DNA from 2 places in the Winslowiella toletana genome. Region 2 is predicted to be linked to the other one. Evidence: predicted binding sites of a transcription regulator. Region 2 holds the regulator's gene; the other holds the start of a gene.
The links. The regulator PurR, encoded in region 2, represses purine synthesis genes. The targets are predictions, from matches to a motif close to CANGCAAACGTTTGCNTG.
Positions count from the first base shown of each region.

Region 1: cvpA (colicin V production protein) is a predicted target of PurR. The motif match lies at 2,618-2,635, and genes of this name have one in related genera.

Region 1 is NZ_CP134152.1:3,353,333-3,358,886, reverse strand. Features, by position in the region: gene accD (acetyl-CoA carboxylase, carboxyltransferase subunit beta) at 1-371, shown strand, start outside; gene folC (bifunctional tetrahydrofolate synthase/dihydrofolate synthase) at 455-1,723, shown strand; gene dedD (cell division protein DedD) at 1,713-2,453, shown strand; gene cvpA (colicin V production protein) at 2,691-3,176, shown strand; gene purF (amidophosphoribosyltransferase) at 3,213-4,730, shown strand; gene RIN69_RS15665 (LacI family DNA-binding transcriptional regulator) at 4,874-5,554, shown strand, end outside.
Region 2 is NZ_CP134152.1:2,272,689-2,278,242, reverse strand. Features, by position in the region: gene ybiO (mechanosensitive channel protein) at 1-2,009, opposite strand, end outside; gene cydH (cytochrome bd-I oxidase subunit CydH) at 2,203-2,292, opposite strand; gene purR (HTH-type transcriptional repressor PurR) at 2,576-3,601, shown strand; gene punR (DNA-binding transcriptional activator PunR) at 3,633-4,541, opposite strand; gene punC (purine nucleoside transporter PunC) at 4,660-5,554, shown strand, end outside.

The sequences.
Region 1 (5,554 bases), 1.1 Mb from region 2:
AAACCAGCGCAGCGCTGGCGAAAATGCAGGAACGCGGTCTGCCGTATATTTCGGTGCTGACTGACCCAACTATGGGTGGTGTTTCCGCCAGCTTTGCAATGCTGGGCGATCTGAACATCGCCGAGCCAAAAGCTCTGATCGGTTTTGCCGGTCCGCGTGTTATTGAGCAGACGGTACGTGAAAAACTGCCGCCGGGTTTCCAGCGCAGTGAATTCCTGATCGAGAAAGGCGCGATTGATATGATCGTTCGCCGTCCGGAAATGCGTCTGAAACTGGCCAGTATCCTCGCCAAACTGATGAACCTGCCAGCGCCGCAGCCGGAAGCGGAAGAGATTGCTGCTGAAGCACCTTCCCAGACCCCTGAGGCCTGACAGATGATGGAAAGGTACAGCCACTGTCGATACGGCAATGCTGTACCTTTCACCAATGAACCGTAACGTTGTGAACGGGACACATGGATAATCTTCACCTTCCTCAAGCCACGTCGCCTTTGGCCACGTGGCTTCACTATCTTGAGCATTTACATTCTCAGGCTATCGAACTCGGGCTGGATCGTATCCGGCGCGTTGCTGACCACCTTGATCTGTTAACACCCGCGCCAACGGTGTTTACCGTCGCCGGGACTAACGGTAAGGGCACCACCTGCCGTACGCTGGAAACGCTGCTGATGGCAGCGGGCTATCGGGTTGGCGTCTACAGTTCCCCGCATCTGATACGTTACACCGAGCGCGTGCGTATTCAGGGAGCCGAACTGGAGGAGTCTGCTCATACCGCCAGTTTTGCCGCGATTGAAGCCGGGCGCGGTGAGACATCGCTGACCTATTTTGAGTACGGCACGCTGTCGGCGCTGATGTTGTTTAAGCAGGCGGCGGTTGATGTGGTGATTCTGGAAGTTGGCCTTGGTGGACGTCTTGATGCCACCAATATTGTCGATGCTGATGTGGCAGTCATTACCAGTATTGCGCTTGATCATACCGACTGGCTCGGCCCGGATCGCGAAAGTATTGGTCGCGAAAAAGCGGGCGTGTTTCGTGGTGCCAAACCAGCGGTGGTTGGTGAACCGGATATGCCGCAGTCGATCGCCGCAGTGGCGGATGCACTGGGTGCAACGCTGTTACAGCGCGATCGTCACTGGCGTTATCAGCTTGAGGGTAACCGCTGGAGCTTTACCGACAGCCACGGCAGTTTAACTGGCCTGCCGCTGCCTCAGGTGCCGCTGCCGAATGCGGCTACCGCATTGGCAGCACTGCGCGCCTCGACGTTGCAGGTGGACGAAGCGATTATCCGTGAATGGCTGGACAAAGCCATTCTGCCGGGGCGTTTTCAGACCGTGGCCAGCGCGCCGCGCGTTATTCTTGACGTTGCTCATAATCCGCATGCTGCCAGTTATCTGGCCAGCCGACTGGCTGAATTGCCAAAGCAGGGGAAAGTGCATGCGGTTGTCGGTATGCTGCACGATAAAGATATCGCCGGAACGCTTGCCTGTTTAGCGCCGCAGGTAGATAACTGGTATTGCGCTCCGCTGGAAGGGCCACGCGGGGCGACAGCCGACCAGCTGATCGCCTGTCTGCCGGATGGACAGAGCTTTGCCAGCGTAGTTGAAGCATGGCAGGCAGCGTTACAGCAGGCGCAGCAACAAGATATTGTGCTGGTGTGCGGATCGTTCCACACCGTGGCACAGGTAATGGAAGCGATGGAAACGGAGAACGGCAGTGGCAAGTAAGTTTCAGAACCGTTTAGTCGGAACCGTCATTCTGGTCGCCGTTGGCGTTATCGTATTGCCAGGTCTGCTTGACGGTAAGAAGAAGCACTATAAAGAGGAATTTGCGGCTATTCCGCTGGTGCCTAAACCGGGCGATCAGCAGGAAACCGATATGGTGCCGCCTGTTACCCAGTCATTGCCATCGCAGCCGCCAGAGGGCGCGGGCAAGGCAGTGGAGGGTGACAGCGATCGCACTTCGCAGCCAGCGGATAATGGCGCAACGATGCCGCAGACCGAAAGCAAGCCGACGGTGATTTCACCGCCACCGATGCAGCCGTCGAAACCGGTGGAGCAGCCAAGGCCGCAGACAAAACCGCAGCAGCAGCCGAAGCCGGTCGAACAGCCGAAGCCTCAGCCGAAACCGGTAGAGAAACCGAAGCCGGTTGAGCAGGCCAAACCGGTCGAACAGCCGAAGCAGGAAAATAAGCCGCAGGAGCAAGCACCGAGCGGTCAGGCGTATGTGGTGCAGCTGGGCGCATTGAAAAATGCGGCGAAAGTGAATGAGATTGTCGCGCAGCTTAGGTTGTCGGGCTATCGAGCTTATACCGTGCCGTCAACGCCGGTACAGGATCAGATTACCCGTATCTATGTTGGCCCGGACGCATCAAAAGCCAAAATGCAGGCCTCTGTCAGTGAACTCAAAGGGATTACTGGCCTGGGTGGCGTGGTTAAGCCTTATAGCGTGCGGTAAATAATCGCGTTTTCACTGACCAACGGGAGCCGTTTCGGCTCCCGCTCTGATGGCATACGGAATGCTGAATTCTCGTCGCCGGGGGCGCTAATTAATGTAATAACCCGTGGCGATTGAGGTTTTTTTAATCGCCTCTTTTTATTTGGTCTGGCAAAGGAAAACGTTACGCAAACGTTTTCTTTTTCTGTTAGAATTCGCCCCGAACTGGATGCAGGGGCACTGTCGCTGGAAGAGTTCATGGTCTGGATAGATTACGTCATCATTGCGGTTATCGGTTTTTCGGCTCTGGTTAGCCTGATCCGCGGGTTTGTTCGGGAAGCGTTATCTCTCGTTACCTGGGGATGCGCATTCTTTGTCGCCAGTCATTACTACTCCTATCTTGCGGTCTGGTTCACAGGTTTTGAAGACGAACTGGTTCGAAATGGAATTGCCATTGGCATACTCTTTATTGCCACCCTGATCGTGGGGGCTATAGTGAATTATGTGATTGGCTCCCTGGTCGAAAAGACCGGCCTGTCAGGTACCGACAGGGTGTTGGGCGTCTGTTTCGGGGCACTGCGTGGCGTACTGATTGTTTCTGCCATTCTGTTTTTCCTCGATACATTCACCGGCTTCTCAAAAAGTCCGGACTGGCAACAGTCTCAACTGGTTCCCCAGTTCAGTTACATCATCAGGTGGTTTTTTGACTACCTGCAAAGCACGTCGAGTTTTTTACCCCGGTAATCGCGCCGGGGGTGCGGCTTATGAGGATATGACAACATGTGCGGTATTGTCGGTATCACCGGTTTCATGCCGGTAAACCAGTCGATTTATGACGCGTTAACGGTGCTTCAGCACCGTGGTCAGGATGCTGCAGGCATCGTCACCATCGATGCATTAAATTGCTTCCGTCTGCGTAAGGCGAATGGCCTGGTCAGCGATATATTTGAAGCGCGTCATATGCAGCGTCTGCAGGGTAATATGGGTATCGGTCACGTCCGTTATCCGACCGCCGGAAGCTCCAGTGCTTCTGAAGCGCAGCCCTTCTACGTTAACTCCCCTTACGGCATTACCCTTGCACATAACGGCAACCTGACTAACGCACATGAATTGCGTAAGCAGCTGTTTGAAAGCGGTCGTCGCCACGTTAACACCACGTCTGATTCAGAAATTCTGCTGAATATCTTTGCGCAGGAACTGGATCGCTTTCAGCACTATCCGCTGGAAGCTGAAAACATTTTTGCGGCGGTGGCTGCGGTGCACCAGCGGGTGCGCGGTGCTTACGCTGTGGTGGCGATGATCATCGGTCACGGTATGGTGGCTTTCCGCGATCCAAACGGCATTCGTCCGCTGGTGATCGGCAAGCGTGCAATGGCTGATGGTCGCGTTGAGTATATGGTAGCCTCGGAGAGCGTGGCGCTGGATACACTCGGCTTCGAGTTCCTGCGTGATGTCGCGCCGGGCGAAGCGGTGTACATCACCGAGAAAGGGCAGCTTTCTACGCGTCAGTGCGCGGAAAATCCGAAAAGCAATCCGTGCCTGTTCGAATACGTCTACTTTGCCCGTCCTGACTCGTTTATCGACAAGATTTCGGTCTACAGTGCCCGTGTGCGTATGGGAACCAAGCTCGGTGCCAAGATTGCGCGCGAATGGGAAGACCTGGATATCGACGTGGTCATTCCTATTCCGGAAACTTCCTGCGATATCGCGCTGGAGATTGCCGGGATTCTGAATAAGCCTTATCGTCAGGGCTTTGTGAAAAACCGCTATGTTGGCCGCACCTTCATTATGCCGGGCCAGCACCTGCGCCGCAGCGCGGTTCGCCGTAAGCTGAACGCCAACCGTGCAGAGTTCCGCGATAAAAACGTGCTGTTGGTGGATGACTCGATTGTGCGAGGCACCACCTCTGAGCAGATTATTGAGATGGCGCGTGAGGCCGGAGCGAAGAAAGTTTATCTCGCGTCTGCAGCACCGGAAATTCGTTTCCCGAACGTGTACGGCATCGATATGCCAAGCGCCACCGAGCTGATTGCTCATGGGCGTGAGGTAGAAGAGATTCGCCAGATTATTGGCGCCGACGCGCTGATTTTCCAGGATCTTGACGATCTGATCGAAGCGGTACGAGAAGAGAATCCGGATATCGCGCAGTTTGAATGCTCGGTGTTTAACGGTATTTACGTCACTAAAGATGTCGATCAGCAATATCTTGAGTATCTCCAGTCACTGCGTAATGACGATGCCAAAGCACTGGCGCGCCAGAATGAAGTGGAAAACCTTGAGATGCACAACGAAGGTTAAGGCTGACGCGTCAGTTGCTCTGACTTTTGCTGAAAATCATGCCAGCCGGCTCAAACCGGCTGGCTTTTTTATTGGCAAATTTCTCATTACTAATACAGCAGGCATAATGGCGCAACGTAGTGGCCGTGTGACGGACATGAATAATGAAAATGCAACGCATAACGTTACATGATATTGCCACCCTGGCTGGTGTAACAAAAATGACGGTCAGCCGCTATCTGCGCACGCCTGAAAAAGTCAAAGCAGAGACCGCCGCGCTGATCGCCAGCGTTATCGCGGAAGTCGGTTATCAGCCTGATACTGATAATCTGGTCAACCATCAGCTGCCGCGTATCGGGGTGCTGATCCCCTCTTTTCACAATCAAATCTTCGCCGATCTGTTAGCGGGTATCGAATCTGTTACCCGTGCGCAGGGCTATCAAACGCTGGTGGTCAATTACGACTACGACCAGCAACGCGAGGAACAGCAAATCGCCACGGTGCTGGCCTTTAATGTTAAAGCGCTGCTGCTGACCGAAACCACTCATACGGTACGCGCCGAAAAATATCTTAACGCCGCTGCGATTCCGGTGGCTGAAGTGATGGGGCTAAGCCAGACGCCGGGGCGGATCAATGTCGGTTTTAATAATACTCGTGCCGGTTTTGATATGACCAATATGCTGATTGCCAGCGGCAAAAAACGGATTATTTATTTCGGGTCAATGTCAGACGCCCGCGATCAACAGCGCTATGCTGGCTACAGCGAAGCCATGGCGGCGGCGGGATTAGCGGCTGGCCGTATTGTGCCGGGTAAAGTGTCATCAGTATCGATTGGCAGCGGCATG
Region 2 (5,554 bases):
AGCTCTTCAATTGCCTGATGCAGCACCTGATTAACATGATCGATATCTTCATCACGACTCACGGTGTAATTAGCACGATACACCCCGAATTCACGCGCATAGTTAGCCAGCGTCGTCATCGAAGAGTAAGGCACGATATGGTAGACACCATAGTCATCCCGCAGGCCAACAGAACGGATCGTCATACGCTCGACGGTGCCGGTAATGCCACCCACCGTGACATATTCACTGGTGTTCATGCCGTTCTCGAACTGGATAAACACGCCGGTAATCACATCTTTCACTAACGTCTGTGCACCGAAACTGATTGCCAGTCCGAGCGCACCGGCACCGGCCAACAGCGGCGCGATATTGATGCCTACCTGCGACAGCACGATCATAATGGTGATGGTGCTGATAACAATCGCCAGCACGTTGCGAAACAGCGTCAGCAGCGTGCGTTCGCGCGCGCTGGGACGAGTGCCGTTACTCATCTCCAGTACCAGGCGATGCTCAATAATACTGGCCAGAATCGTCCAGCTAAAGGTGGCGATCAGCAGAATAAGCAGAATATGTAACAGGCCGCCGATAACTTTACCGCCGGTCTCGCTGCTGGCCCACTGTTGCAAATTAAACAGATGCCAGGCATCCAGCAGGAACAGTGATACCGCCAGCACCACCATTACGCGCAGAATTTTCAGCCCGTTGGGTATATAAGAGTTGATACGGCGTTCCAGCATCGGATAACGCAGATTCATTTGATCCGGCAGTGAAATCCGCCGGGCGATCCAGCGCGTCATCATACCGGACAGCAGTGCGCCAAGCCCAATGACCAGCAGGCTCTTCACCGTGGCACCCATCATAAAGCTCAGGCTGTTGCCGAAATCAAACTGCGAGAGGAAAAACAGCATCAGGAAATAGGCAATCGCCAGCAGGTGCCAGATGTGGCCAAAGCCGCGGAGTATCACACTGAAAAACGCCATTGACCGTTCTGCCAGCAAATCGATTTGGTTATGGATCGATTTACGGTTACGCATAATCAGAGTCAGTGCATAGACCGTCAGCGCCAGCATTACAACCAGATTGACCGCCGCGGCTGCCTGATAACTGATTTGCGTCGCCACCACCGGCACCACCACCATCAGGCCATAACCGATTAAACCACTCAGCCAGGCAAGACGCTGATTCCAGTAGCGCGCGGTGGCATCACTGAACGGGAACGGGCGCAGATAAGCGAAACCGGGCGCGAAAATCAGCCGCAGAACCGCTTTAAAGAACTCTATTACCGCAAAAGCACCGAGGAACAGCGACTGTTGATGAGCGATCACCGCACTGCCGTTGTTGAACTGGTGAGAAAACAGTTTGCCACCTGCCAGCACCAGCATCAGTACTAACAGATCGATGATAAACGCGCCGAGAATGGCGGCCGGTAATTTGTACCACGGTCCACCGTGATCCTTGGCGTTACGACCCCAGCTGCCAATTCGATTGTACAGCGGGCCCACCAGCCGGCGAATCAGATGGAATATGGCAAAAGTCACCACCACCATCAGCAAAAAATAGCCGAGGGCGTGGAAAAATGCACTGGGATCAAACGTGCGCTGCGGCCCGGATTCGACCACTTTCTGCAAGGCGTTCACCCGCTGACTCAGCGCCTGTAACGTCTGTTGCGCAAACTGGCTGACGCTGTCGCTTAAGCTGGTCGCACCGCTGGGTGCGGCAACTTGCGGCACAGCATCCGCCGCCTGAGTTTTAGACTGCGCTTCCGCGGCGCGCTGTAACTGATCAATTAATGCATCACGCGCCTTTTCATCTTTAAGGATGCCCGCCAGCGCGGCGTAAGGAATATCCTGCTCAGTTTGCTGCGCGGTATCGGCAGCAGGCGCGGGTTGCGCAACAGCAACCGGTGAGATAACGCTGATTAACAGCAGCAATAATACGGCGATGAAGGGAAAAAATCCCGACGGGTGCGCTCGCCCTGGCGCCCGACAGCAGATAGTTGATGACATGGTATTCTCGAATAATTTCATTAGCACAATCAAGTGAGTAACAGACCGTCAGCGGCGCATAACAATCCCGCCACTGAGCATATTGCAGCATGCAGGCGCTGTTTAACTCCGCGTGCGCATGACCATTAAATAGCCAATTTGCGCAAAAAAAAACGTCTGAGGGAATTCATCAGACGTTTTAAAAGGGTTAATCCTGAAGATTAACCGATGTTTATCAATTCATTACCGCGGTGAAACTGAAGGCAATAATTACCAGCAGCGCGCCGACGGTGGTCAGCAGAGAAAACTTCAGATTGGTGTCCATACTTCACTCCTTAAAGACCTTACAATTAATAACTCTCACTATTTTCCCATATAAACAGGTAAAAATCTCGTTTTCTGCTCACAGCCTTGATAGAATTCTGTTTTTCCGTTGCGCAACAACTGCAACACCGCGTCACTTGCCGTGTTTCCTGACGTCAATCTCCTGCCCGACGTCACTCAGATTGCAACAATGAAACCGATCGCGCCAGAAAACGCGAAGCATACGCAAACGTTTAACATGATGCTTATCAATCCTTTAAGATAAGCGCAGGAGTACCATTTTAATGGCAACAATTAAAGATGTGGCGAAACGCGCCGGTGTTTCTACCACCACCGTTTCTCATGTCATCAATAAAACCCGCTTCGTGGCTGAAGAGACCCGCGAAGCCGTTTGGGCCGCCATCAAAGAGCTGCACTATTCGCCCAGCGCCGTTGCGCGCAGCCTGAAAGTGAACCATACCAAATCGATTGGTTTGCTGGCGACTTCCAGTGAAGCGCCCTATTTTGCTGAAATTATTGAAGCAGTTGAAACGCGCTGTTTTGCCAAGGGCTATACCTTGATCCTCGGCAATGCTCATAATGATCTCCAAAAACAGCAGGCTTATCTGTCGATGATGGCGCAAAAGCGCGTCGATGGTCTGCTGGTGATGTGCTCGGAATATCCTGACGAGCTGCTGAAGATGCTGGAAGACAATCGCAACATTCCGATGGTGGTGATGGACTGGGGCGAATCACGCGGCGATTTCACCGATACCGTGCTGGATAATGCTTTTGAAGGCGGTTACCTGGTGGGACGCTATCTGATTGAGCGTGGTCACCGTGATATTGGTGCGATCCCGGGTCAACTTGAGCGAAACACCGGCGGTGGGCGCCATGCCGGTTTTCTCAAAGCGCTGGCCGAGGCCAATATTGCCGTGCGCGATGAGTGGGTTGTGCAAGGCGACTTTGAGCCGGAATCCGGATATCGCGCGATGCAGCAGATTTTATCGCAGAAACAGCGGCCAACCGCGGTATTCTGCGGCGGCGATATTATGGCGATGGGCGCCATTTGTGCAGCAGATGAAATGGGCCTGCGGGTGCCGCAGGATATTTCGGTGATCGGTTATGACAATGTGCGCAACGCGCGCTATTTCACGCCAGCGCTGACTACCGTCCATCAGCCGAAAGAGCGCCTCGGCGAAACCGCATTTGATATGCTGCTGGATCGCATCACCAGTAAACGCGAAGAGCCGCAGACGATTGAAGTACATCCTTCATTAATCGAGCGCCGCTCGGTGGCTGACGGTCCGTTCCGCGACTACCGTCGTTAATCCGCTACCGGCCACCCGTTGGCCGGTCAGTTTATCCTTCGCGAAGCCACTCCTGATTCATGGTCTCCGGTGTACCCAGATACTCCAGCAACCAGCTCAGCGCCGGTGAAGCACTCTGCTCAGCCCAGCTGACGCAGCACGGGCTGTCGGGGAATTCGGCCGGTAGCGTTAATTCGGCCAGCGAACCTTCAGCAATCAGCGGCGCAGCAAAATGCCCGGGAACCATACCCACGCATAACCCTGCCAGCAGGCAATCAAACGCCGATTCCCAGTCCGGTGCCACCAGCCTTCGCTGGTTGTCCAGTGTCCAGGTAATGCGTTTTGGCAGGCTGCGCGAGGTGTCTTCCAGCACCAGCGACGGCCACTGGCGAATTGTATCATCATCAATGCTTCCCACTTGCTGCGCCAGCGGATGGTCGGCTCTGACCACGCAGCGCCAGTTAAGTGCGCCCATATCACGGAAACCAAAGCGACCACCGACCGGGATCGCCTGGGTAGCGCCAATCGCGACATCGACTCGCCCGTCAACCAGCGCATCCCAGACGCCATTAAACACTTCATGCCAGACCAGCAGCTCCATATCCGGGAAATGGCGATAAAAATCGAGCACCAGCTGGCGGGTGCGCTGGGGTTTAACAATCAGATCCACTGCAATGCTCAGCTGTCCGCGCCAGCCGTTAGCGACCTGCTGACACTGACGGCGCGTGGCAAGCATTTTTTTGATAACAGTGCGCCCTTCCTGTATAAATACTTTCCCCGCATCGGTTAATACCACATCGCGATGACGCCGCTGAAACAGCGGAACCGCCAGCCACTCCTCCAGCTGACGCACGGTATAACTTACCGCCGAGGGCACACGATGCAGCTCGGCGGCGGCGGCAGTAAAGCTGCCGGTACGCGCTACTGCATCAACGACTTCAAGAGAATGTTCCGACCACATAGCTTGCCTGCAAAATTTTTGAACGCAATGTGCAAATATTAGCGTTTCACAAGCGACAACGCACGCGATTACACTCTGCAGCGTTAAAATCACCTGCACTAAAATAAAGAGTTAACTGATGATTAAATCAAAAGGATTTATTATTTACCTGGCGGTACTGAGCATGCTGGGTTTCCTTGCTACCGATATGTATCTTCCGGCGTTTGGCGCAATGCAGCAAGATCTGCAGACCCATCCCGGCGCCATCAGCGCCAGCCTGAGTATTTTCCTGGCCGGTTTTGCCTGCGCCCAGTTGCTCTGGGGGCCACTCTCCGATCGTATCGGGCGTAAGCCGGTACTGTTAATCGGCCTGAGTATGTTTGCTGTCGGCTGCGCCGGCATTCTGTGGGTAGAAAATGCCACCATGCTGCTGGTACTGCGATTTGTGCAGGCGATTGGCGTCTGTTCTGCCACCGTAAGCTGGCAGGCACTGGTGGTCGATCGCTACCGTGGTGCACAGGCCAACCGTGTTTTTGCCACCATTATGCCGCTGGTTGCGCTGTCACCGGCGCTGGCCCCCCTGCTGGGTGCCTGGCTGCTGAACCACTTTGACTGGCGCTCGATTTTCGTCGCCCTGCTGCTGATCACCCTGGGGTTACTGATTCCTACCCTGCGCCTGAAAGCTAGCGGAACGCCAGCGTCAGCGGCTGATGAACCCAAAGTGGGCTTCTTGTCGCTGCTGAAATCTCGCATTTACAGCGGTAACGTCCTGATGTATGCCGCCTGTTCTGCCAGCTTCTTCGCATGGCTAACCGGCTCACCCTTTATTCTGTCTGATTTAGGCCTGACGCCAGGGGATATTGGTCTGAGTTATATCCCGCAAACGCTGGCATTTTTGATTGGTGGTTTTGGCTGTCGCTCACTGCTGCAACGGGTCGAAGGTCGTACCCTGCTACCGTGGCTGCTGCTCGGTTATGCCGTCAGTATCAGCGCAATTTTTGCCGTTGCTCTGTCGGGTCACGTGACGCTCACCG